Regions from separate parts of the Arthrobacter sp. UYEF21 genome, predicted to be linked through region 2. Evidence: riboswitches for the same ligand, from Rfam matches in the RefSeq annotation. Region 2 holds a riboswitch; each other region holds the start of a gene.
What was found. Region 2 has a riboswitch for thiamine pyrophosphate ahead of ABIB27_RS15450 (3-oxoacyl-ACP reductase). Riboswitches for the same ligand answer to the same signal wherever they lie in the genome.

Region 1 (5,847 bases), on a different contig from region 2:
CCGATGGCCTCCACCATGGCCAGGACAGCTACCTCACCGCCGTTGAGCACGTAGTCACCAAGGCTCATGGGCCGGACGGTGAAGTGTTCCGCCGCCCATTCGATGACGCGCTCGTCGATGCCTTCGTAGCGTCCGCAGGCAAAAACGAGCTGCTCCTCTTCGGCGAGCTCATGGGCCAGCGCCTGGGTGAAGCGCTCCCCCGCCGGTGACGGCACGATCAGGACCGGCTTAATTGTTTTAGCTTCGTTGGTGTCGGCGACGGAAGCCAGCGCCTGAGCCCACGGCTCCGCCTTCATCACCATGCCGGCGCCGCCACCGTAGGGCGTGTCGTCCACGGAGCGGTGTTTATCGGTGGTGAACCCGCGCAGATCATGGACGTGCAGGTCCAGCAGGCCGTCCTGGCGGGCTTTGCCGATGAGGGACAGCTCCAGGGGCGCCAGGTACTCAGGGAAGATGCTGACGACGTCGATTCTCATCTACGCGTTGCCCTCAGGCCCGCCGGTGGCAGCGTCGTCGGAGTTGACTTCAAACAGTCCGTCCGGCGGGGTGAGCAGGACAAACCCCCCAGCGACGTTGACTTCCGGCACGATCTGCTCGACGAAGGGAATGAGGATTTCCTTGCCGTTGGCGTCCTCAACCACCAGCAGGTCCTGGACCGGCATGGTGTGCAGCGCCGCGATCTTACCTACCACCTGGGAGCCCACCCGCGCCTCGAGGCCAACCAACTCATGCTCGTACCAGCCTTCGTCGTCGTCATCGTCCAGCTCTTCGGTTTCGACGAACAGCTTGGCCCCGCGCAGGGTCTCGGCCTGGTTGCGGGTTTCAATTCCCTCAAATGCGAGCAGCAGGATGTCCTTGTTCCATCGCGCACTCTCAACAGTCAGGGGGCCGGCCGACGCCGGCTCCACCACAAACTCGGTGCCGGGAACAAACCGGTCCGCCGGGGCATCGGTCAAAACCTGGACCGTCACTTCCCCACGGATCCCGTGCGGTTTGCCGATTCGTGCCACCTGAAGCTGCATCTGTTCCTCTGTTCCGGTTGTGGGGTATCCACAGTGTTGTGATGAAAGCACTCCGGCCCCTCCACCTTGATCGGTGGAAGGGCCGGAGCAAAAACTGATGTTGCCGAGCGCTTAGCGGCGGCGGTCCGTGTCGACGACGTCGACCCTTACCGGTTCGCCGTCTGCCAGTGCCGCCACAACGGTGCGCAGTGCACGTGCAGTGCGGCCCTGGCGGCCGATCACCCGTCCCAGGTCATCCTGATGAACGCGGACCTCGAGGGTGTCCCCCCGGCGGTTGTTCTTCGAGCTGACCTTGACATCTTCCGGAGAATCAACGATTCCCCGGACCAGGTGTTCGAGCGCTTCTGCCAGCAATCTACTCAGCCTCGTTGGCTTCTGCTTCGGCCGGGGCCTCGGCTGCGTCAGACTGCTTTGCCTTCTTGGTGATGGCCTCCGGGATGATTACGGAACCCTTTTCTGGGGCAACAAAGGCAGCCTTGGGAGCTTTGGTCTTCAGGGTGCCTTCCTGGCCCGGGAGGCCCTTGAACTTCTGCCAGTCACCGGTGATCTTGAGGATCGCGGCAACCTGCTCGGACGGCTGGGCGCCAACGCCGAGCCAGTACTGGGCACGGTCTGTGTCGACCTCGATGTATGAGGGCTCTTCGGTGGGGTGGTACTTGCCGATCTCTTCGATGGCACGGCCGTCGCGCTTGGAGCGTGCGTCCATAACGACGATGCGGTAGTACGGTGCGCGCATTTTACCAAAGCGCTTAAGGCGAATCTTTACGGCCACTTTTGTGGTCACTCCTGTTTCAGAAAAGGGTTGAACCGACGTTCTGCACCCGTGGGGCGGGCCGTACTTGAAGGCTCGAAGGACAGGATCCGGACGCGGAGAGAGGGGCCACGCAGATCGAGTACCTGTTTATTGTGCCAGATCAGCGTCAGGATTTCGACTTGACACGTCTGGATGGGGGGAAGAGGACGGACCTGGCAGGCCCCCAGGGGCCTAGGACGCCCAGACATACACCCCGGTGCGCTCGGCGTCGTGAATTCCACTGGCCAGCTCGGCGAGCTGCTGGACATAGTTCCGGGCGTCGGCTGCACCGAATGGCATATCGTCGTGACCGGCCCATTTTTCGGCGACATCATCCAGGACGTTGCCTTCACCCTCAGTTTCATAGGTAAGGAGGTCAGCCAGCGCCCGCACCATCGCCGGCGGCACGCCGAGGAGGGAGTCGCTGGAAACGTCAACCATGGCAAGTTCGTAGCCCTCGCCACCGGCGTGGACCGCAGCCCCGGCGAGATCGCCGAGCTGTTCTATCTCGAAATCACTGACTCCCGGTATCCGCAGTGCGGGTCCCGGCGGCGAGCCGCCGGCATCAAGGACGCCGGCACGCTTCAGCGCGGCGTCGTGGGTAGCTACAAAAATTTCAGTGAAGCCCATGGGCACAGCCCTCATTCCGTCGACGGTGCGGCCCTGGCGGGCAGCTAAGGGTGCCGCCCCGGCCGTTCGAAATCAGCCTAGTGCATCGGGGCCTGCAGCTCCGGCCAGCGCCACTTAGCGGACAGCAACCCGGATATTGTTGCGCCACGGATCCTCGAAGCGCAGTTCGGCACCCGTGTGGTGTGACGCCAGCCCGGCGACCTTCAAGCGGTCAGCGAGGGCTCCGACGTCGTCACCTGAAGGGACTTCGATGAGCACCTCCCCTAGTCCCAGGGTGTCCTTGCGCGGTCCGGCGCCGCGGCTGTTCCATACGTTCATTGCCATGTGGTGGTGATATCCGCCCGCAGAAACGAACAATGCCTGCCCGTGCCAGCCGGCGGTCTTTTCGAAGCCCAGCGTGCCCACATAGAAATCGTGCGCCGACTGGACATCACCCACCTGGAGGTGGACGTGGCCCACACCGGCTTCGGCGGCCTGCTGGCCGTCCATGGATTCCTCGGTCATGTGCTGCTCAAGGTAGCGCTGCGGCGGCAGTGCCAAGCTGTCCATCAGCACATCCTTCCCGTTCCAGGACCAGTTTTCGCGGGGCCTGTCCCAGTACAGTTCGATGCCGTTGCCTTCGGGGTCATTGAAGTAGAAGGCTTCGCTAACGAGGTGGTCGGCGCTGCCGGTGAAGGACCGGGGTTCGTACTGGGCCGCGGTGGCTACCGTGGCAGCAAGCGAAGCCCGGTGGTCAAAGAGCAGCGCCGTATGGAACAGCCCGGCCTCGCCCCTGCGGGGCAGGCTCAAGGACTGGGCGGCCGCAAGATGGACCAGCGGGCGCCGGAGCCGGCCAAGGTAGACGCCGCCGTCCTGTTCGGCGACGACCTCCAGGCCGAGCGCACGCTGGTAGTAGTCGGTCATCAGCTTCATGTCGCCCACCTTGAGCATCACTGTGCCCATGGAGAGGTCGGCAGGAAGGAGATCCCGACTGGTGGCTTCTGCAGTCATTGAACGCTCCCGGTCCGTTGGCCTTCGGGGTCGAAGGTGGCCATGACTCCATTTTACTTGAAGCTTCAATTTAATTCAAGTGGCTGGGCAGACAGGTTGCGACAGCATCCCCGTGACTGCTGTCACAGGCCACCCTCGGCCTGTGGTAGCTTCGACTTGACCACACGGGAGCCCTTGCAGGGGCTGAGATCGGGCTGACGCAGCCTGCGACCGTTGAACCTGTCCGGGTAATGCCGGCGAAGGAAGTGAATATTCATTGAATACACAAGAAACACAGCTGAACCCTGCCCAAAGTGAAGCCGACCAGGATCAAACGGTCCGGCCTGAAACCCAGTCACTGAAGTCCCACTCGCTGGCGTTCATCAATGATGACGCCACCGGGATCCGGGTTCCCGTGACCGAGATCGCGCTGGAACCGTCGCCGAACGGCGAGGCGAACGGGCCTTTCCGGACCTACCGCACGGCCGGTCCGGGCAGCGATCCGGTGGTGGGCCTCAACCCGTTCCGCTCGGAGTGGATCGCCGCCCGCGGCGACACCGAGCCCTACAGCGGCCGGGAACGGAACCTGCTCGACGACGGCAAGTCGGCAGTTCGCCGCGGCGCCGCTTCCGCGGAGTGGAAGGGCGCGCAGCCCGTGCCCCGCCGCGCCGTCGAAGGCAAGACCGTCACGCAGATGCATTACGCACGGCAGGGTGTGGTGACGCCCGAGATGCAGTTCGTTGCCCTCCGCGAGAACTGTGACGTGGAACTGGTCCGCAGCGAAGTCGCTGCCGGCCGCGCCATCATCCCCAATAACATCAACCACCCGGAATCTGAACCGATGATCATCGGCAAGGCCTTCCTGGTGAAGATCAACGCCAATATCGGCAACTCCGCGGTGACCAGCTCCATTGCCGAGGAGGTGGACAAGCTCCAGTGGGCCACCCAGTGGGGCGCGGACACCGTCATGGACCTGTCCACCGGCGATGACATTCACACCACGCGGGAATGGCTAATCCGCAACGCCCCCGTTCCCATCGGCACCGTGCCCATTTACCAGGCTTTGGAGAAGGTCAACGGCGAGGCCAACAAACTGACCTGGGAAATCTTCCGTGACACCGTGGTTGAGCAGTGCGAGCAGGGCGTGGACTACATGACCATCCACGCCGGAGTGCTGCTGCGCTACGTGCCGCTGACGGCCAACCGCGTCACCGGCATCGTCTCCCGCGGCGGCGCAATCATGGCCGGCTGGTGCCTGGCCCACCATCAGGAGAACTTCCTCTACACGCACTTCGACGAGTTGTGCGAGATCTTCGCCAAGTACGACGTCGCATTCTCTTTGGGCGACGGACTGCGCCCGGGAGCGACGGCGGACGCCAATGACGCCGCCCAGTTCGCCGAGCTGGACACTCTGGCGGAGCTCACGCAGCGGGCCTGGGAATTCGATGTCCAGGTCATGGTGGAAGGTCCCGGGCACGTCCCGTTCCATCTGGTGCGGGAGAACGTGGAACGCCAGCAGGAACTCTGCAAGGGCGCCCCGTTCTACACGCTTGGGCCGCTGGTCACGGACATTGCCCCGGGCTATGACCACATCACGTCCGCCATCGGCGCCACGGAAATCGCCCGCTACGGCACCGCGATGCTTTGTTACGTCACGCCCAAGGAACACCTTGGCCTCCCGAACAAGGACGACGTCAAGACCGGGGTGATCACCTACAAGATCGCCGCCCATGCAGCAGACCTGGCTAAGGGCCACCCGGGTGCGCACGAGCGTGATGACGCCCTGTCCAAGGCACGGTTTGAGTTCCGCTGGCGCGACCAGTTCGCATTGTCCCTGGACCCGGTCACGGCGGAAGCCTTCCATGACGAAACGCTGCCGGCCGAACCGGCCAAGACCGCGCATTTCTGTTCCATGTGCGGGCCGAAGTTCTGCTCCATGAAAATCAGCCAGGACATCCGGGACGAGTATGGTTCAGCCGATTCCCAGGCAGCCATCGCCGAGGCCTACAGCGGCATGCGGGAAAAGAGCGCGGAATTCCTGGCCTCCGGCGGCAAGGTATATCTGCCTGAACTGCAGCTTCCGGGCGCAGGCGGCGAAGCGGCGTCAGGAAGCCTGAACTGAGACTGACCTGCTGACCTCGGCGATGAAGGACCGGATGGCCCGGTCACCTTCAACCGAGTCCTGTGGCCGGTGCCCTCCTGCAGCGATGCGGTGCAGGGCACCGGTTTCCCGCAGGTATACCGCGATTTCCTCGTAGAGAGGCTCCCAGCCTCCGGTCAGGACCATGGTGGGGACGCCGGGAACAATGTGGAGCGGGGCTTCCCAGGATGGGGCCTGCAGGCGAAGCCGGCGCGCTGACCGTTTTTCCTCCGGCGTGGAGGGCTCCTGAAGGTCGGCCGCGAACATCCGGCGTACGAACTCCCGCTGGAATT
Region 2 (5,847 bases):
AACCGGCCCACCATCTATCCGGCACCAGCAAACGCTCCGCATACGCGGGGATAAGGACTTCTCGTGAACAAACGACGACGCTTACTCGTGGGCGCAGCCAGCGCCCTCACCCTTACCGCCATGGCAGCCCTGTCAGCCTGCGCCGGTGCGGGAGAAAATTCCACTCCGGCTTCTTCCGGGACCACGCCCATTACCTTCGCCCTGGACTGGACGCCCAACACGAACCACACCGGGCTGTACGTGGCGCTCAACAAAGGCTATTTCGCCGCCGCCGGACTCGACGTTCAGGTACTGCCCTACAGCCAGTCCTCCACCGACACCCTCATCAACTCGGGTGCGGCGGACTTCGGAATCAGCTTCCAAAACACGGCGACGTTCGCCGCAGCAGCGGGGGTGGCCAACACCTCGGTCATGTCGGTGCTCCAGCACGATGCCACAGCCATCGGCGTCCTGGCCAGCCGGAAGGACATTGCCAGCCCTAAAGACCTCGATGGTAAAACCTTCGGCACGGCCGGGCCCAGTGCCACGTTCCCTACCGAAGCCGCAGATGCCATCAGGAACGCCGGCGGAACAGGCAACTTCGGTCGCGTCACCCTGGGCACGTCCGCCTACGAAGCCCTGTACGCCGGCAAGGTCGACTTCACCTCAGCCTTCAAGACCTGGGAAGGCATCGACGCCTCCCTCCGCGGCACTCCGATGAAGTTTTTCAACCTGCATGACTACGGCGTGCCGGACCAGTATTCGGTGATCATTGAAGGCAACCGGGAATGGATCAAGGGACACCCGGACGTGACCAAAAAGTTCGTCCAGGCCCTCCAAAAGGGATACCAATATGCCGCAGCCGACCCCGACGCTGCCGCGAAAATACTTGTTGACGCCAACCCCGGTATCTTCGCCAACGACCAGCTGGTCTACAAGAGCCAGGAAGAACTGAGTGCTTCCTACCTGAAGGACGCCAACGGCCAGGTCGGCACTCAAACAGCGGATCAGTGGAAGCAGCTGGCGGATTTCCTCTACAAGAACGCCCTGCTGGCCGATGAAAGCGGCAAACCCCTCTCCAAACCCCTTGACACCATGGCGTTGTTCACCGATGAGTATCTGGCCGGCAAATAGCTCCCGCGCCCTCCCCTGTCCCGGACGCGGGCCGCGGGACCGTAACGGCAGAAAGGCAACGCTGTGAGTGGGGGTCCGGGAGACGGAGCGGGGTGTGGGGGAAAAGCGGGCCGCTCCCGGAAAACGGGGTCTCCCCGCCGGTTCAGGACGCTCACCACCGCTGTGCCCCCGGCCGTGATTGTCCTCGCTCTCCTGGCAACCTGGCAGGGCGCAGTCGCTGCCGGCGGCCTGAAACCAACTGTGCTTCCATCTCCGCAACGGATCGTGGAGCAAGGCTGGTTGGCGCGCGAGATCATCTGGGCCAACACGGTGCCGACGCTGCAGGAAACCTTTCTTGGTTTCGCCGTCTCCCTGACCCTGGCCTGGGTCCTTGCCGTCGTCATCGACTTCTCATCGTGGCTTCGCCGGGCCCTGATGCCCCTGCTGGTGGCATCCCAGACCATACCGATCATCGCGATTGCCCCGCTGATGATCATCTGGTTCGGCTTCGGTCTGATGCCAAAGATCATGGTCATCGCTTTGGTCACGTTCTTTCCGGTGACCGTCGGCCTGATCGACGGCTTCAACCTCACCGACCGTGACGCGGGCAATCTGCTGCGCAGCATGGGCGCCAACCGGTGGAAGCAATTCGTCTATGTACGCCTTCCATCGGCTCTTCCTTCCTTCTTCACCGCCCTGCGGATCGGCATTGCCTACGCTGTTACGGGCGCCATTTTCGCCGAGTACATTGGCTCGCGGGAAGGGCTGGGTATCTACATGGCCACGATGAAAAACTCGTTCCGCACCGACCTCGTACTGGCAGCAGTCGCAGTCACCGCCTTCCTTAGTGTGGGCCTGTTCCTGCTGACCTACGCCGCCGAGCGGCTGATCATCCCCTGGCACTCCAAGGAACGCAGGAACCGCCATGTCTGAACCCACCGCTGCCGCACCCAGGGTCGAAGTACGTGCAATTAACAAATCCTTCGAGCTGGGCCACGGACAATCCCGTCCTGTCATCAACAACGTCAATTTCTCCGCACAACAAGGAGAATTCCTTGCCATCATCGGTCCCAGCGGATGCGGAAAGAGCACCCTTTTCAACATCATGGCCGGCCTGGAAAAACCCCGCGACGGCGAAATCCTCATCGATGGGCGCTCCGTCACCGGGGAACGTGAACACTTTGCCTACATGCCGCAAAAAGACCTCCTCTTTCCCTGGCGCACTATCCTTCAGAACACCGCTCTGGGCCTGGAAGTCTGCGGCGGAAGCAAAAAGACCGCGCGGGCACGTGCCGCCAGCCTCTTCCCGGCCTTCGGGCTGGCCGGTTTTGAGAACTCGCATCCCTTCGAGCTCTCCGGAGGAATGCGGCAAAGGGCCGCCCTGCTGCGCACGGTCGTCCAGGACCGTGACGTCCTATTACTGGATGAGCCCTTCGGCGCCCTCGATTCCCTCACCCGCACCGACATGCAGGCGTGGCTTCAAGATGTCTGGTCCCACAACTCCTGGACCGCGGTCCTGATCACCCACGACATCCGTGAAGCGATCTACCTGGCCGACCGGGTCGTCGTACTCAGCCCCCGGCCCGCCTCCGTGCGCCTAAACCTCCCCATCGACCTGCCCAGACCACGTCAACTGTCGATGATGGCATCGGCCCGGTTCGCCCACTACGAACTGCAACTCCTCGAAACCCTTCACCGGCCCGGCAACCTCAACGACACCACGGATGCTGCCCACGGAAGGCCTCGGGCCTGAAAGCACAAAGCCCGAGAGGACTCCAGGGAGGAGGGACGTTCCTGACGGAAGGCTATCCAATACGCCCGCTTGGAGCCCCTTGTCGTCAGGGGAACCAGCTTGTGGCAACCCTGTCGCGGACGGTATCGGATGATCGGAACCGCCGCCATGCCGTAGTGGCGCTTTTACGCAGGGGCGCCGACAGCCGGGCGGTCCAGCCCGAGATGCCCGCGCAGCGTCGAGGCGGTGTAGCGGGTGCGGAAGAGTCCTCGGCGCTGGAGGACAGGGACGACGTCATCGACGAACTCGTCCAGGGAGTCGGGCAGCAGCGGGGGCATCAGGTTGAACCCGTCAGCGCCCCCGGAGCGGAACCAGAGCTCCATCTGGTCAGCGATCTGCTCCGGCGTGCCGACCATTGTGCAGTGGCCCCCTCCTGCGGCCAGGCGCCCAAGTAACTGCCGCACGGTGGGACGTTCGGTTTCAATAATGCGCAATATGGTGGCATAACGGCCCTGCGGCCCAGTAAATTCTGCCGCCGACGGCAGGGACGGCACGGGGGCGTCCAGCTCCCAGCCTGTACAGTCCTGCTGCACGAACGTGCCCAGCCGTGTCAGGGATTCTCCGGTGGGCAGCAGCGTATCCCCCCGGTCCTGTTTGGCCCGGGCTTCGGCCTCGGTGGAGCCCACATACGTCACCAATCCGGGCATGATCGCTACCTTCCCCGGATTACGCCCGGCCGCAGCGATCCGCTGTTTCATATCCGCATAGTAGGCCTGGGCGCTGGGAAGATCGTAGGCAACGGCGTAAATCCCTTCCGCGTACCGGGCGGCAAGATCCCGGCCGGCCCCGGAAGCACCGGCCTGGAACAGCACGGGGCGTCCCTGTGGGCCCCGGGGCACGTTTAAGGGCCCCTCCACCCGGAAGTGGTCGCCCTCATGATGCAACGGCCTGACCAGGGCCGGATCGGCATAGAACCGGGCTCTGTCCCGAACCAGCGCATCATCAGCCCATGAGTCCCACAACCCCAGCGCTACCTCAATGAACTCTGCGGCGCGGCCATAGCGCTGCGCGTGGTCGGGCATCGCTTCCAGACCATGATTGCGGGCTTCAGCATCGAACATGGACGTGACCACGTTCGCCCCGATACGTCCGGCACTGATGTGATCCAGGGAGGCGAGCATCCGGGCGGCATGAAAAGGGGAATAAAAGGTGGCCGAGACGGTGCTGATAAGCCCGATGTTTTCCGTTGCCCGGGCCATGGCCGCCAGCGCGGTCAACGGTTCCAGAAACCATCTCGGACCGGCGCCGACGTCACCGGCGGACTGCCCGTCGGCGAAGAACACGGCATCGAAAAGGCCGCGTTCGGCGCTTTGTGCGAGCCGCTCATAGTAACCAATCTCTCCGAGCTGCTCCAGCGGCGATCCGGGCCGCCGCCAGGCAGCACCGTGGTGGCCGGCTCCCAGCAGGAAAGCGTTCAGATGCAGTTGCCGTTTCCCGTTCATCGCGAGGCCGCCTAGTCCATGACCAGTCCGCCGTCGACCACCAGGTTCTGCCCGGTAACCGACCGCGCCCAGGGCGAGGCGAAAAACAAGATGGCATCGGCGAACTCGGCCGGGGTGGTGACCTTACCCAGGGGGGTCGAAGCGGCAATGTAGTCAAAGACCTCCTCCGGCGTTGCGGCGCTGGCATCGGTGGTGCGCAGCAGGCCGCCGGAGACCATGTTCACGGCAATATTGTGCTGCCCCAGATCCTTGGCCATGGTGCGGGTCAATGACAGCAGGGCGGCCTTGGCCGCGGTGTAGTCGTGGTACGGGACCACCGGGTTCTGGAACAGATTGGTCCCGACGTTGATGATGCGCCCAAACCCGTGGCCACGCATCCCCTCCCAAGCCTGCTGGGTCGTGTTCAAAGCCCCCCGGACACTGCCGCCGAATTGTGCCTCAAAATCCGCCCATGAAATATCCCCGGCGCCGGAGCGGGCATCGCCGTTAAACGAGAAATCGGCCAGCGCATTATTGACCACAGTGGTGACGGCGGAACCGAAATGGGCCCGGGCCTGCTCCAGCATCACCGACACCTGACCGGAGTCGGTGACGTCAGCCTGCAGTGCAACAGCGTGCTCAGGGCCATAACCGGCGGCCAGTTCCCCGGCGGCTTCGGCGCTGCGGCGATAATTGATGACCACCCGCGCCCCCCGGGCCGCGAACGCCTGCACAATATTGCTGCCCAGACCGCGGCCACCGCCGGTCACAAGAACGATTTGTTTTGCCAGTTCCATCAGTTTCTTCACCTTCGGATAAGGCGAAAGGATGCGATCCGGGCGCCAGGACCGTGCGAACCGTTGCAGGACATCCCTTCGCTAGTGTCAACTAGATCAGGTTCAACGGGTGTCATCTCAGCCGGGCCAACAAGCCGCCCGGCACCCCGTGTCACTGGGACCGATTATACCCACCCCCGGCCAAACCAGCGCCCTCACCTGCCCGTGCTGCCGCCGTGCCCTGCCCGACCTGATTCCCAAACGGCTGTCGTGCCGGACACCACGGCGCGACCGCCGGGCCTCCCGTACCTGCGGGCACCGGTCTCCCCCGGGTGGACCGGACGGCCCTTAAAACCACCAAAATAGACACCTCCAATGTCCGCATCAACCTACAGCGCCCCCTCAGAGGTGCAACGTTGGTGCGGCAGCGTCGGAACCGTCAGAGCCCGGTACCCCGGGGAAGGCCCCGGGACCGGGTGCTCACCCGGGACAGGAACGGTTGGGTTCCATAACTGGTGAAAATGATGGATCGGACCTGCGCCTGAACCGACCTGCAGTTCCCAGGCATGAAGCAGACTGTCCTGCAGCCACGCTTTGGTCACCGTCAAGGCCTCTGTCCAATCACCAAAGCGCACCTGCAGGGTCGCCATGGCGGAGGACATGGAGCATCCCGTCCCATGAGTATTGGCCGTCTCCACCCGCCGGGCAGTGACCCTCGTAAAACTCCCGGTTCCCGGCCAGCCGTCAGGCAGCATGCGGGGTTGAA
Region 3 (5,847 bases), on a different contig from region 2:
TGGTCTCTTCGGGTTCGATCGTTTCGATGCCGGAATCGTCAGTCAGGATCTGGTGGGTATGCAATTCACTCACAGGTGAGTTTCCTTATTCATTTGGGCATTGGCGCTGCCTGCTCAACGGCTGGCCAACGAGGCCGTACCGGAGCACGCTCGGGCGCGCAAGCAAATCCAGTGGAAGCCGATCGCGGGCTATCTAAATGCTGGCACTGGTGACCAGCGGGTCTATCTCAAGATCGCGTAGGGGCGGGCTTGTTGAATCCAAAATCAAGGAAATCAACGACCGGGCATCCATTTCTACTACTTCAGTCTAGCCGTACGGACATGGAATTCCGGCCTTGCCCCTCAGGGGAGTGCCCAGTCAGTTCAGGACAGCAACTCGAAGTGGACCTCGCGGGCGGCGATGTCGGAGGAGATCAGGCGGACCCGGACCTTGGTTCCGGACTCGAGGTCGCCTGCGCAGCGGGCGGTCACGGCTGGCTCGGAGATCTGGATGATCCCCGAGGGGCCGTTGCCGTTTTTGCCGGCTCCGCCCCGCCCGTTTCCGTTTCCGTTGCCGTTCTTTCCGTTCCCGTTATCCTTCTGCGGCTTGGACCCGGAAATGACAATCGCATCGAACTCCTGGCCGATGTGGTTGACCAGAAGTGCGGCCTCCACGGTGTCCAGCGCCATGCGCTCCATCCGGGCAGCCAGTTGGTCCGAGCCAGCCATGATTTCCGGCAGGGTGGGCAGGGCTTCCCGCGCCCAGCCAGGCACCGGCCGGCCGTTGCTCAGGGCCTCGCAGATCACCAGGACAAAGCGGTCGATAAGCCGCCGGAGGGGCGCCGTGGTGTGGGCATAGGCGGCGCCGATGGCGGACTGGATGGCGTCCTCAGGAACAGTGCCATCAAAGGCGGTGTAACTTGCGCCGCGGAACAGCATTCCGGCGGAGTGCAGGATGGCCAACTGCCGCGGCTCGGTGGGATCGAGGCTGCGAAGGTACTCGCCATAGCTGGTTTTCCCATCCCATGCCTTGCCCAGGGCCACGGTTTGGAGCCTGAAATGCCTGAGGGAGCGCTCGTCCGGGGCGGGCATGGTCCGCAGGATGCCTACTTTCCCCGTCAGCATCAGCTTGGCCGCCGCCATGCCCGCCATGAGGGAAATCTGTGCATTCCAGTCTTCCACCGGGAGCTGCGGCGCCGCTGCAATCCGGTAGCCGCCGTCGGGGGTCTGCACGATCTCCTGCTCCGGCATGTTCAGGCTGGCACCGCCGCGCTGCCGCTCCAGTTCAACGCGCTTGAGCCCCACTTCCCTCAGGAGCTGCAGCACGGGGTTGGCTGTGCCGGCATCGATGTCGGCCTGGACGCCCTTGTAGTCCAGCTTGGCCCGGCTGCGGATCGTGGCCCGCTGGACGGTGACGGTCGAAACCTGGGCGGCGTCGTCCAGCCCGAAGTCCCAAACAAATGCAGCGCACAGCTGATCGGCCAGGAGGCTGCCGGCTTGTTCGCTGATGACTTCAGGGTGCAAGGGGATGCGGCCGTCCGGGGCGTAGAACGTCTGGCCGCGGCGGCGGGTTTCGGCATCCAGGCTGCCGCCGGGGCGGACAAAAGAGGGCACATCAGCGATGGCATAAAGCACCCGGTAGCCGGCGCCGGCACGTTCGATGGAAAGCGCCTGGTCCAGGTCCGTGGACGACGCCGGATCGATCGTCAGGAACTCAACGTCCGTCAGGTCCGCGGCGGGGAGCTGGTGGGCTGCCACTGCTGCCTCGGCGTCGCGGACCGCCTCTGCAGGGTAGGGGCCCGGCAGTTCCAGTTCGGTCCGCAGGGCACTCAGCGCTGCCGCGAGGGCGTTGGTCTGCTCGCGGACATTGGGGGCCAGCCGATGATGTGACACGAAAGTCAGGTTAGCCCGATTTCCATGGATCGTGCACGCCCCGCCCCGCTGCGCGCAGGTTTCTTAGGATGCGGCGGCGTCCAGGGCGACCACGAGGGCGCCGGCCGCTGCGGCGGGGTCGGCGGCTTCCGTGATGGCTCGCACCACAACTATCCTGCTTGCCCCGGCTTCCACCACCTGCTCAACGTTGCTCAAATCGATGCCGCCGATCGCAAACCAGGGCAGTGTGGCCTGGGCGCCGCCGGCGGCGCGGACTGCCTCCGCTGCATAGCGCACCAGGTCGAGGCCGACGGCGGCCCGGCCGGGTTTGGTGGGGGTAGCCCACACCGGTCCGACGCAGAAGTAGTCCAGGCCGCCGTCGGCAGTCACCGTTGCGGACATCCGGATGGCGCCCTCGATCTGTTCGGTAGTGTGGGTGGAGAGCCCCACGGTGGCTCCGGCACCGAGCAGAGTGCGGGCCGATGCCACGGGCAGGTCCTTCTGCCCGATATGGAAGACGGGCGCGCCCGTCAGCATGGCGATGTCGGCGCGGTCATTGACGGCCCAGAGACGGCCGTGCCGGGCGGCGGCTGCCTGGAGCACCGCCAACAGTTCCAGCTCCTCGGCGGCCTCGATCCCCTTGTCGCGGAGCTGGATGATGTCCACCCCGCCGGCAAACGCCGCGTCCACAAATTCCGCGAAGTCCCCGCGGTCCCGGCGGGCATCGGTGCACAGGTACAACCTGGCGCTGGTGGGCAGGCCGTTGCTGGACGCCTCCGGCGGTATCTGGGCGGAGTGGCTGGGAGGGGTAGCGGGAGCGGAGTGTGCGTTCATGGAAACTACCCTAGTTCCCCTAAACTGGGTGAGTACTGCGGGAGCCCGTTGCAGCCGTCACAAAGCGGCCGGGCTGAGAGGGCACCAGAGCCGACCGCTTGACCTGATCCGGCTAGTACCGGCGTAGGGAAGGAAACACATGCTCTCCCCATCCAGCGGCGCACCCGCCAGCCCGCCAGCCAGTGCACCAGCCAGCCCGCCTTCCGAGCCAGCAGGCAGTCCCGATTTCTGCCACGCCGACGTAGCTGTCATTGGCGGCGGCGTCATTGGCCACGGGATCGCCTGGGAAGTGCGGCGCTCCGGCCGCTCCGTGGTCCTGATCGATGATGCACCCGGCTCCGGGGCCAGTTGGGCGGCAGCCGGCATGCTCGCGCCCGTCAGCGAACTGCACTACCAGGAGGAAGACCTTCTGGAGCTGATGCTCGAATCCTCCGGCCTCTGGCCCGCCTTCGCAGCCCACCTCGCCGGGGCCGGGGCGGGGGATACCGGCTACCTGACGACGCCGACCCTCGCCGTCGGTGCCGATGCCGCGGACCGCCGCGCGCTGATGGACCTGCGGACCGTGCAGCAGGCCAGCGGCCTGGTGGTGGAACCGCTGACCGTCCGGGAAGCACGGATGAGGGAGCCGCTCCTCAGCCCGGCGATTTCCTGCGCCTTGGAAATCCCGGCGGACCACCAGGTGGATCCGCGGAAGCTGGTGGCGTCCCTGCAGCAGGTCCTGGCCAGCCACGAACCCGGCGCCGGAACCGCTGTGGACGGCGCCCGCGGCGGGTTCGCCGTCGGGCACCGGGCCGAAGCCCTACTCTGGGATGCCGGACGCGTCAGCGGGGTGAAGCTGGCCAACGGCGGCACAGTCACTGCGGGAGAGACCATTGTGGCCAACGGCCTGCAGGCGGCTGCGCTGGAAGGATTGCCGGACGGGCTGCGCTTGCCTCTCCGCCCTGTGTACGGCGACATCCTGCGCCTCGCCGTACCGCGGCACCTGCGTCCGCTGGTCACCTCCACCGTCCGCGGCCTGGTCCACGGGGTGCCGGTCTACATCGTCCCGCGGCAGGACGACACCGTGGTGATCGGCGCAACCCAGCGGGAGGATGCACTGTCCGCCATCCCGGACGCCGCCGTGTCGGACCCTGCCTTGCCGGGCCCCATCACGCCGAGCACTGCCTTTTCACACACCATCACGCCGAGCACTGCCGTCTCCGCAGGCGGCGTCTACCAGTTGCTCCGCGACGCACAGGCCCTGCTGCCCGCCGTCGCCGAGCTGGAGCTCCTGGAATGTACCGCGCGGGCGCGCCCCGCGACGCCGGACAACGCACCCCTGCTCGGCCGTGTACCCGACTCCCGGCCCGGTGTCGGACACATCGCCGGGCTGATCATTGCCACCGGATTCTTCCGCCACGGCGTGCTGCTGGCTCCAGCGGCGGCGGCCATCTGCCGGGACCTGCTGGACGGCAGGGAGGATCACCGGTGGCACGCCCTCAGCCCGGCCAGGTTCTCCAGCCAGCCTCGAACAACCTTTCAATCGACTAAGGAAACAGCATGAATATCACTCTCAACGGCGCGCAGCATGCCGTGGCCGACGACGCCTCCATCACCACACTCGTCACGGAGATCACGGGCCGTCCCCTCGCAGCGAACGGCCAGGCCACTGATGGACAGAAACTCGGCGTGGCCGTTGCCCACAACTCAGACGTAGTACCCCGCAGCCAGTGGTATGCCACGGCACTCGCCGAAGGTGACACCGTTGAACTGGTCACCGCAGTCCAGGGAGGCTGACACCATGCCAGTAACCAGCAGCATCAGCACAGGAAACCACCCAGCAGACACGGACCGGCTGGTGATCGACGGCGTGGAGTTTGGTTCCCGCCTGATCATGGGCACCGGTGGAGCTCCGAGTCTCGACGGATTGGGCGCCGCCCTCGTGGCGTCCGGCACCGAACTGACCACGGTGGCCATGCGGCGTTATTCACCGAAAGAGTCAGGCTCACTCTTCCAGCTCCTGGTGGACCACGGGATCCGGGTCCTGCCCAACACGGCTGGCTGCTTCACCGCCCGGGACGCGGTGATGACGGCGGAACTGGCGCGCGAAGCGCTGGAAACGGACTGGGTCAAACTGGAAGTCATCGCCGATGAACAGACCCTGCTGCCGGACGCCGTCGAGCTCGTGGACGCCACCGAACAACTTGTGAACCGGGGGTTCAAGGTGTTCGCCTACACGAACGATGATCCCGTGCTCGCCCTGCGGCTGGAGAACCTTGGGGCCGCCGCCGTCATGCCGCTGGGCGCCCCGATCGGCACTGGCCTCGGGATCCTCAACCCCCACAACATCGAACTGATCGTCTCGCGCGCGTCGGTGCCCGTGGTGCTGGACGCGGGCATTGGCACGGCGTCCGACGCGGCGCTTGCCATGGAGCTGGGTTGTGATGCCGTGCTGCTGGCCACCGCCGTGACCCGGGCCCAGAACCCGGCGTTGATGGGGGCGGCCTTCAAACACGCCGTCATCGCCGGTAGGCTGGCGAAAGCGGCCGGCAGGATTCCGCGCCGCGAGCACGCCCTGGCATCATCGGCGATGGAAAACCGGGCCGAATTCCTTTAGCCCGGCGCCCGCTGCCGTCTGCCGGGTCGGGCTCACAGAACCAACCTAGGAGTCCGCTGTGGCCGGCAAAAAAGACGTCCTCACCCGCGAACGGCTTGACGCTGTCCTGGCCGGGCTGCCTGACTGGCGGTACCGGCTGGGCGGGCTCGTCACGATGTATAAAACGCCGACGGCGGCCGCAGCACTTGAGCTGATTGCCGCCGTCGGACGCCTCGCGGAAGCGCAGAACCACCACCCCGACCTGGAATGGCGCTACAACCGGGTGTTCATCCGCTACACCTCGCACGACGCCGGGGGCGAAGTCACTGAGCGGGACGCCGCTGCAGCGGCGGCAGCCAGCGAAGCGGCCGGCCAGGCCGGCGCGACTGCGCAGCCCGAGGCCCAGTGGAACACCTGAAACGGGTGGCTACAACTTCAGGGCCTGTGTGAGCCGCTGTATGTCGTGACGTTCGCGCGTCCGGCCCAGGTAGATGACAGCGCCGATGGCCGCCGCAGTGCCCAGGACCATTGGCAGGACCCACGGAATCCAGGTCAGACCGGGCAAGTAGCCAAAGCCCGCCGTGATG
Region 4 (5,847 bases), on a different contig from region 2:
TACTGGTCATCGTCTGCGCCCAGTCCACTCTCCTTGAGCGGCTTCGCGGGCCGCCGGCTGCTGACGGATTCAGTCCAGATCCCGGCCTTGCGCTCTGCTTCCAGCTCGGCGCGCGCGGCGGCCTTGGCATCCTTGCGTTCCTGCTGCTCGTCGCGCTTCTGGCCGCGGGTGGGGCGGTCGCCGATGTCCGCAAAGCGGACGTCGGTGCCGCGGGGCGCAGCGAGCAGTTCCGCACCGGCCATCATGGTGGGTTCCCAGTCGAAGACGACGCCATCGTCCTCGCCGATCACCACGGTGTCGCCCGGCTTGGCACCCTGCTTGAAGAGTTCGTTTTCCACGCCCAGCTTGGCGAGCCGGTCCGCGAGGTAGCCGATGGCTTCCTCGTTGGTGAAGTCGGTCTGCTTGACCCAGCGCACGGGCTTGTCGCCAAGGACGCGGAACAACGGCTCCAGGTTCTTTTCTTCGCGGCGGATCTTGAAGCCGGCCTCGTTGACGGCGCGGGGCCGCAGGACAGGCGGCTGCACCTTCGGCGGAGCGGCGGCCAGGGTGTCGCGGGCAGCCTGGACGATCTCTGCCATGGCAAAGCCGAGCTGGCGGAGCCCCTCGTGGCTGGTGGCCGAGATCTCGAAGACCCGGTAGCCGCGGGATTCCAGTTCGGGTCGGACGAATTCAGCCATGTCCTTGCCGTCCGGCAGGTCAACCTTGTTCAGTGCGACCAGCCGCGGGCGGTGGTTCAGTGGAACTACTTCGCCGTCGGTTCCGGCGTAGCTCATGTCAACGGCGTACTTTTCCAGTTCCGCTTCGATAATGGCCAGGTCTGCCAGCGGGTCACGGTCGGATTCGAGCGTGCCGCAGTCCAACACGTGCACCAGAGCGGCACAGCGCTCAACGTGGCGCAGGAAGTGGTGACCCAGTCCCTTGCCTTCGCTGGCGCCCTCAATGAGGCCAGGGACGTCGGCGATGGTAAAGCGGACATCGCCGGCCTGGACGACGCCCAAGTTGGGGATCAGGGTGGTGAAGGGGTAGTCGGCAATCTTGGGCCGTGCAGCGGACATGGCTGCGATCAGGCTGGACTTGCCGGCGGAGGGGAAACCCACCAGTGCAATGTCTGCAATGGACTTCAGTTCCAGCACAACGTCGCTGGACTCACCCTCGATGCCCAGGAGCGCGAAGCCCGGGGCGCGGCGCTTCTGCGAAGACAGTGAGGCGTTGCCCAGGCCACCCTGGCCGCCGGCGGCCGCCACGTACTCGGCGCCTTCACCCACGAGGTCGGCAAGGACGGTTCCGTCCTTGGCCTTGACCACGGTACCGTCCGGGACCGGCAGGATAAGGGTTTCACCGCTCTTGCCGCCGCGCCAGTCACCCATGCCGGGCCCGCCGTTGGTGGCGTGGCGGTGCGGTGCGTGGTGGTAGTCCAGCAGTGTGGTGGTCTGGTGATCAACGCGGAGGATGACGTTGCCGCCGTCGCCGCCGTTGCCGCCGTCGGGACCACCGAGGGGCTTGAACTTCTCCCGGTGGACAGAGACACAGCCGTGGCCGCCGGTACCGCCGGATACGTGCAGTACTACCCGGTCTACAAAGCTCGCCACGTGGATCTCCTCAGTGCTGTTTCTGGACACCCTTAGGCGCCAAGACGATTGTAATGCGGTTAAAAGAACAGTGGAGCGGGCCAAATGGCCCGCTCCACCGCTTCAGAACTATTTGTTACTCTGCGGCTGCAGCAGCAACGATGTTGACGACGCGGCGACCGCGGCGGGTGCCGAATTCGACGGCTCCCGGGGTCAGTGCGAACAGGGTGTCGTCGCCGCCACGGCCGACGCCGGCGCCCGGGTGGAAGTGGGTGCCACGCTGGCGGACGATGATCTCGCCGGCGGAAACTACCTGGCCGCCGAAGCGCTTCACGCCGAGGTACTGGGCGTTGGAGTCACGACCGTTGCGAGTGGAACTCGCGCCTTTTTTATGTGCCATTTGAAATGCCTGCCTCTAAATTCTGGGGAATCTGCTGAAAACCTGAACAGTAACGGGTGGTTACTTGATACCAGTGATCTTGACCTTGGTCAGTTCCTGACGGTGACCCTGGCGCTTCTTGTAACCGGTCTTGTTCTTGAACTTCTGGATGACGATCTTCGGACCACGGAGGTCATCGAGGATCTCAGCCGTGACAGTTACCTTAGCCAGGTCCGCAGCGGCGGAGGTGACCTTGTCACCGTCTACCAGGAGCAGTGCGGGCAGCTGAATGGTGCTGCCGGCTCCACCGGGGACGCGGTTCATAGTAACGAAGTCTCCAACGGAAACCTTCTCTTGGCGGCCGCCTGCGCGGACAATCGCGTACACCACTTGGGAACTCACTTCTCTCGACGTTTATTACTAGATTTGCGTGCGGAACCTGGGCCATTTATTGACTGGGTTCCCGCTGTGCCTCAACGCCGTGGGGTCGTAACCCAAGTGTTGGCGTAAGCACCGAAGATCTAGAATACGCTAATTTTGCCTTCGGCCGCAAATGAGGCTGGTTACGGCCGAATGTCTGTGATAGGCACCACTAGTGGGGACAACACTGACAATTCAGAACCGTGCCCGATTATCCTACCGGCGGCGGCGGCCACAGCCGCTCAGGCGTGCAGGCGCGGCGCGTCGAAAAACTCCACTTCGAAACGGCTTGAGTGCGTGAACGCCTCTATCATCGCTGCCCGCTCATCCGCGGCTGCCTTCCGTCCGGCGTCATCAACCAAGGCGATCGCTTCGCGGGTGGCCTGCGCGAAGCCCTCGTCCGCGTACGTCCGAAGCCATTCGGCATATGGGTGTGCCGGCGGTGCCCCGGCCGCCAGGAACTGGGCGTGGAGCGTTTCTCCCACCTCGGCGTACAGCCAGAAGCAAGGCAGGAGAGCTGCAACCAGCACTCCGTAGCTGCCGGCGGCTGAGGTTGCCAACAGGTGGTCCACATACGACTTGGTGACCGGGCCAAGGACGGGTTCTACCGTGCGCGTACTGAGCCAGTTGCGGTGCAGTTCCGATTCGACCTCGAGGCACTGCTGGGCTGACCGGGCCCAGAACAGCTGCGCGGCTTCCGTCGGCGCCAGCGCACTGGCGCGGGCAAGCACACGTGAGTAGCCGTTAAGGTAGATAGCGTCCTGGGCGAGGTAGTAGGCGAACTGCTCTTCCGCCAGCGTGCCGGCAGCCAGCGCCCGGATGAATTCCAGCCCGTAAATGACTGCCAGGTCCGGGGCCGCCGCCCGGCGAAGCGCGGCAGCGAATTCCCCGGGGGCGGGAGCCTGCTCCAGGTGGTGGAAGTGGTGGATGGGGCCGTTGCCTTCGCCTACCTCCAGCTGACCGGAAGCCTGCAGAGCACCGCGGAGCCACGGCTTCACCTGCCGCAGCGAGGCTTCCCAGTCACCCAGCCGGGCCTGCGCCGTAGCCATGGCCGAGGACAGTGAGCAGCCGGTGCCGTGGCTGTTGCGGGTGGGGATCCTGTCTCCAGTCACTTCCACTACCGGCCGGGTGAGCAGTCCGCGTGCGTTAATCAGGGCATCCGGGCACGCATCGCCGTCGAGATGGCCTCCCTTGACCAGGATGGTGGCGCCCGTGGCCGCGGCCAGCCGCTTCCCCTGCTCCAGCGCGTCCGGCCAGTTCCGCACCTGCGGCTCCCCCACCAGGATGGCGAGCTCCGCGAGGTTGGGCGTGATCAGGTCCGCGAGCGGCAGCAGGTCCAGCAGGGCAGCCTCCGCCGATTCCTTCAGCAGTCGGTCCCCACTCGTGGCCACCATCACCGGATCCAGAACCACGACGGCGGGGCGCACCTTCTCCAGCCAGCTGCGGACCACGTCAATCACCTCCACACTGCCCAGCATGCCGATTTTGACGGCGTCGATGGCAATGTCATCGCTGACGGCATCAAGCTGCTGGGCCAGGAAGCCAGCGGGCGGCACATGGACCCCTTGGACGCCGCGGGTGTTCTGCACGGTCAACGCGGTGATGGCTGCCATGCCGTAACCGCCCAGGGCGGCAATGCTCTTGAGGTCGGCCTGGATGCCCGCGCCACCGGACGGATCCGATCCGGCAATGGACAGCACCCGCGGAGTATGCCGCAGCACGTCCACCGCATTGGAAGGCCCACGTGCCGGATGCACCGTGGCAAGGGCAGGCGGCGTTTCGGATGCTGCCGCCGTTTCGGGAGTGGCGGCAGATACGGAAGGTAGAACGTGGGTTGAAGCCATAGGGGACATTCCTTCGCCGGTGCTAACCGGACAGGTTCAACGGGTCTGGATCTCAGCCGGCTCTCTGCGCGGCACCCCGTGTCAGTACCCAACACTAGCGTTTCCCATAAGACACCGTTTTAGATGAACCCCACAAACGCGGAATGCCCGGGCACTCCACCGATGAGTGAAGTGTCCGGGCAATCTGGCCGATGTCCTTGCGAAAGGTCAGAGTTCCGAAGCAGGAACCCCTACGCCCAGGATGATGGGTGCGCTGGTGTCTGCCGGTTTGGCAGCGGCAGGAGCCTGGGTGAGCTCCGGAGCCTTAGCGGCATGGGTATGGCCTGCGGACTCAACCGGCACCGCTTCGTGGTGCTCCACCGTGGTGGCGTTAGCTGCGCCCTGGGCACGGCTGGCACTGCGGTTGCGCCGCGGGCGGCGGGTACGGGTCTGCTCGGTGTGGTCGGAGTAGTCCTTCTCCACCGCGGCAGGAGCCTGACGGACAGGAGCCGCGGCCGGCTGGCGTGCCGCCGGCTGGCTCTGGGTCTGCTCGCCCGCGGCCTGAGCGCTCTCCGTCGGCATGGCTTCTGCAACAGGTGCCGGCACGCCAAGCTTGGCGAAGGCCTCCGTGAGCCTGTCCAGTGTCAGGGCCGGGGCCTGCGGCTGATCCTCGTGGTGCTCCACGAAGGGCAGCACCACCTGCTCGCCGCCGAAAGTCAGCACAGCGGCCGGGCGGCCGGCGTTGTCGGTCTCGGACCGTTCTACCGGTGCATGAGCCGGGGCCGCCGCGCCGGAAGCATTACCCCCGGCTGCTGAGGCGTGGGCCACTTCGTCGTCGTGCAGGTGCGCGGCATGGGCGGCGGCTGCAATGTTGGCAAGGGCTGCCCTGGTGGCCTCCGCCTTGGCGTGGCGCTCGGCGTCGCTGGGATCCGGGTGGACCGTGTGGATCTGCACCGGAGCTGCCGGGGCCATCTCGAGGGGTTGGCCGCCGCGGCCGCGGCGGCGCTTCCTGTCCGTCCGGCCGCCCTGCTGGGCGTCCGGGCGCTGGGCGTCGCTACGCTGGCTGTCGATCCGCTGGGTGTCGGGTCGGCTGTCCACACGCTGCACATGGTGCTCCGCGGCGACGGTGTTGGCGCGGCGGTGCTCCACGGGGTCGTCGTGGGTGACGATTCCGCGGCCGGCGCACGTTTCGCACTGCTCGCCGAAGACTTCCAGGAGCCCGGTACCCATGCGCTTGCGCGTCATCTGGACCAAACCGAGGGAGGTCACTTCGGCCACCTGGTGCTTGGTGCGGTCACGGCCAAGGCATTCCACCATACGGCGGAGCACCAGATCGCGGTTGGACTCAAGGACCATGTCGATGAAGTCGATGACGATGATGCCGCCGATGTCGCGAAGCCGGAGCTGCCGGACCACTTCTTCGGCCGCTTCGAGGTTGTTCTTGGTGACAGTTTCCTCGAGGTTGCCGCCGCTGCCCGTGAATTTTCCGGTGTTGACGTCCACTACGGTCATGGCTTCGGTGCGGTCGATGACCAGCGAGCCGCCGGAGGGCAGGAAGACCTTGCGTTCCAGCGCCTTGTGGATCTGTTCGTCGATCCGCCACGCGGCGAAGATGTCCTGATCCTTGGTCCACTTTTCCAGGCGGCCCACCAGATCC

Region 1: linked by a shared signal. The riboswitch ahead of thiC (phosphomethylpyrimidine synthase ThiC) and the one ahead of ABIB27_RS15450 (3-oxoacyl-ACP reductase) in region 2 are both predicted to bind thiamine pyrophosphate.
Region 3: linked by a shared signal. The riboswitch ahead of ABIB27_RS00230 (FAD-dependent oxidoreductase) and the one ahead of ABIB27_RS15450 (3-oxoacyl-ACP reductase) in region 2 are both predicted to bind thiamine pyrophosphate.
Region 4: linked by a shared signal. The riboswitch ahead of ABIB27_RS02270 (bifunctional hydroxymethylpyrimidine kinase/phosphomethylpyrimidine kinase) and the one ahead of ABIB27_RS15450 (3-oxoacyl-ACP reductase) in region 2 are both predicted to bind thiamine pyrophosphate.

Annotation. Positions count from the first base shown of each region.
Region 1 is NZ_JBEPNF010000001.1:400,472-406,318, reverse strand. Features, by position in the region: gene trmD (tRNA (guanosine(37)-N1)-methyltransferase TrmD) at 1-476, opposite strand, end outside; gene rimM (ribosome maturation factor RimM) at 477-1,022, opposite strand; gene ABIB27_RS01855 (RNA-binding protein) at 1,134-1,376, opposite strand; gene rpsP (30S ribosomal protein S16) at 1,378-1,794, opposite strand; gene ABIB27_RS01845 (hypothetical protein) at 2,008-2,445, opposite strand; gene ABIB27_RS01840 (VOC family protein) at 2,560-3,435, opposite strand; TPP riboswitch at 3,590-3,697, shown strand; gene thiC (phosphomethylpyrimidine synthase ThiC) at 3,692-5,536, shown strand; gene ABIB27_RS01830 (alpha/beta hydrolase) at 5,519-5,847, opposite strand, start outside.
Region 2 is NZ_JBEPNF010000016.1:4,998-10,844, forward strand. Features, by position in the region: gene ABIB27_RS15430 (ABC transporter substrate-binding protein) at 64-1,113, shown strand; gene ABIB27_RS15435 (ABC transporter permease) at 1,276-2,025, shown strand; gene ABIB27_RS15440 (ABC transporter ATP-binding protein) at 2,018-2,845, shown strand; gene ABIB27_RS15445 (LLM class flavin-dependent oxidoreductase) at 3,010-4,326, opposite strand; gene ABIB27_RS15450 (3-oxoacyl-ACP reductase) at 4,338-5,102, opposite strand; TPP riboswitch at 5,159-5,261, opposite strand; gene ABIB27_RS15455 (bifunctional hydroxymethylpyrimidine kinase/phosphomethylpyrimidine kinase) at 5,471-5,836, opposite strand; gene ABIB27_RS15460 (recombinase family protein) at 5,759-5,847, shown strand, end outside.
Region 3 is NZ_JBEPNF010000001.1:44,643-50,489, forward strand. Features, by position in the region: gene ABIB27_RS00215 (DEAD/DEAH box helicase) at 1-73, opposite strand, end outside; gene ABIB27_RS00220 (RNB domain-containing ribonuclease) at 364-1,872, opposite strand; gene thiE (thiamine phosphate synthase) at 1,936-2,685, opposite strand; TPP riboswitch at 2,713-2,832, shown strand; gene ABIB27_RS00230 (FAD-dependent oxidoreductase) at 2,825-4,228, shown strand; gene thiS (sulfur carrier protein ThiS) at 4,225-4,461, shown strand; gene ABIB27_RS00240 (thiazole synthase) at 4,466-5,281, shown strand; gene ABIB27_RS00245 (4a-hydroxytetrahydrobiopterin dehydratase) at 5,340-5,678, shown strand; gene ABIB27_RS00250 (hypothetical protein) at 5,688-5,847, opposite strand, start outside.
Region 4 is NZ_JBEPNF010000001.1:481,987-487,833, reverse strand. Features, by position in the region: gene obgE (GTPase ObgE) at 1-1,589, opposite strand, end outside; gene proB (glutamate 5-kinase) at 1-10, opposite strand, end outside; gene rpmA (50S ribosomal protein L27) at 1,705-1,968, opposite strand; gene rplU (50S ribosomal protein L21) at 2,029-2,337, opposite strand; gene ABIB27_RS02270 (bifunctional hydroxymethylpyrimidine kinase/phosphomethylpyrimidine kinase) at 2,610-4,220, opposite strand; TPP riboswitch at 4,203-4,300, opposite strand; gene ABIB27_RS02265 (Rne/Rng family ribonuclease) at 4,419-5,847, opposite strand, start outside.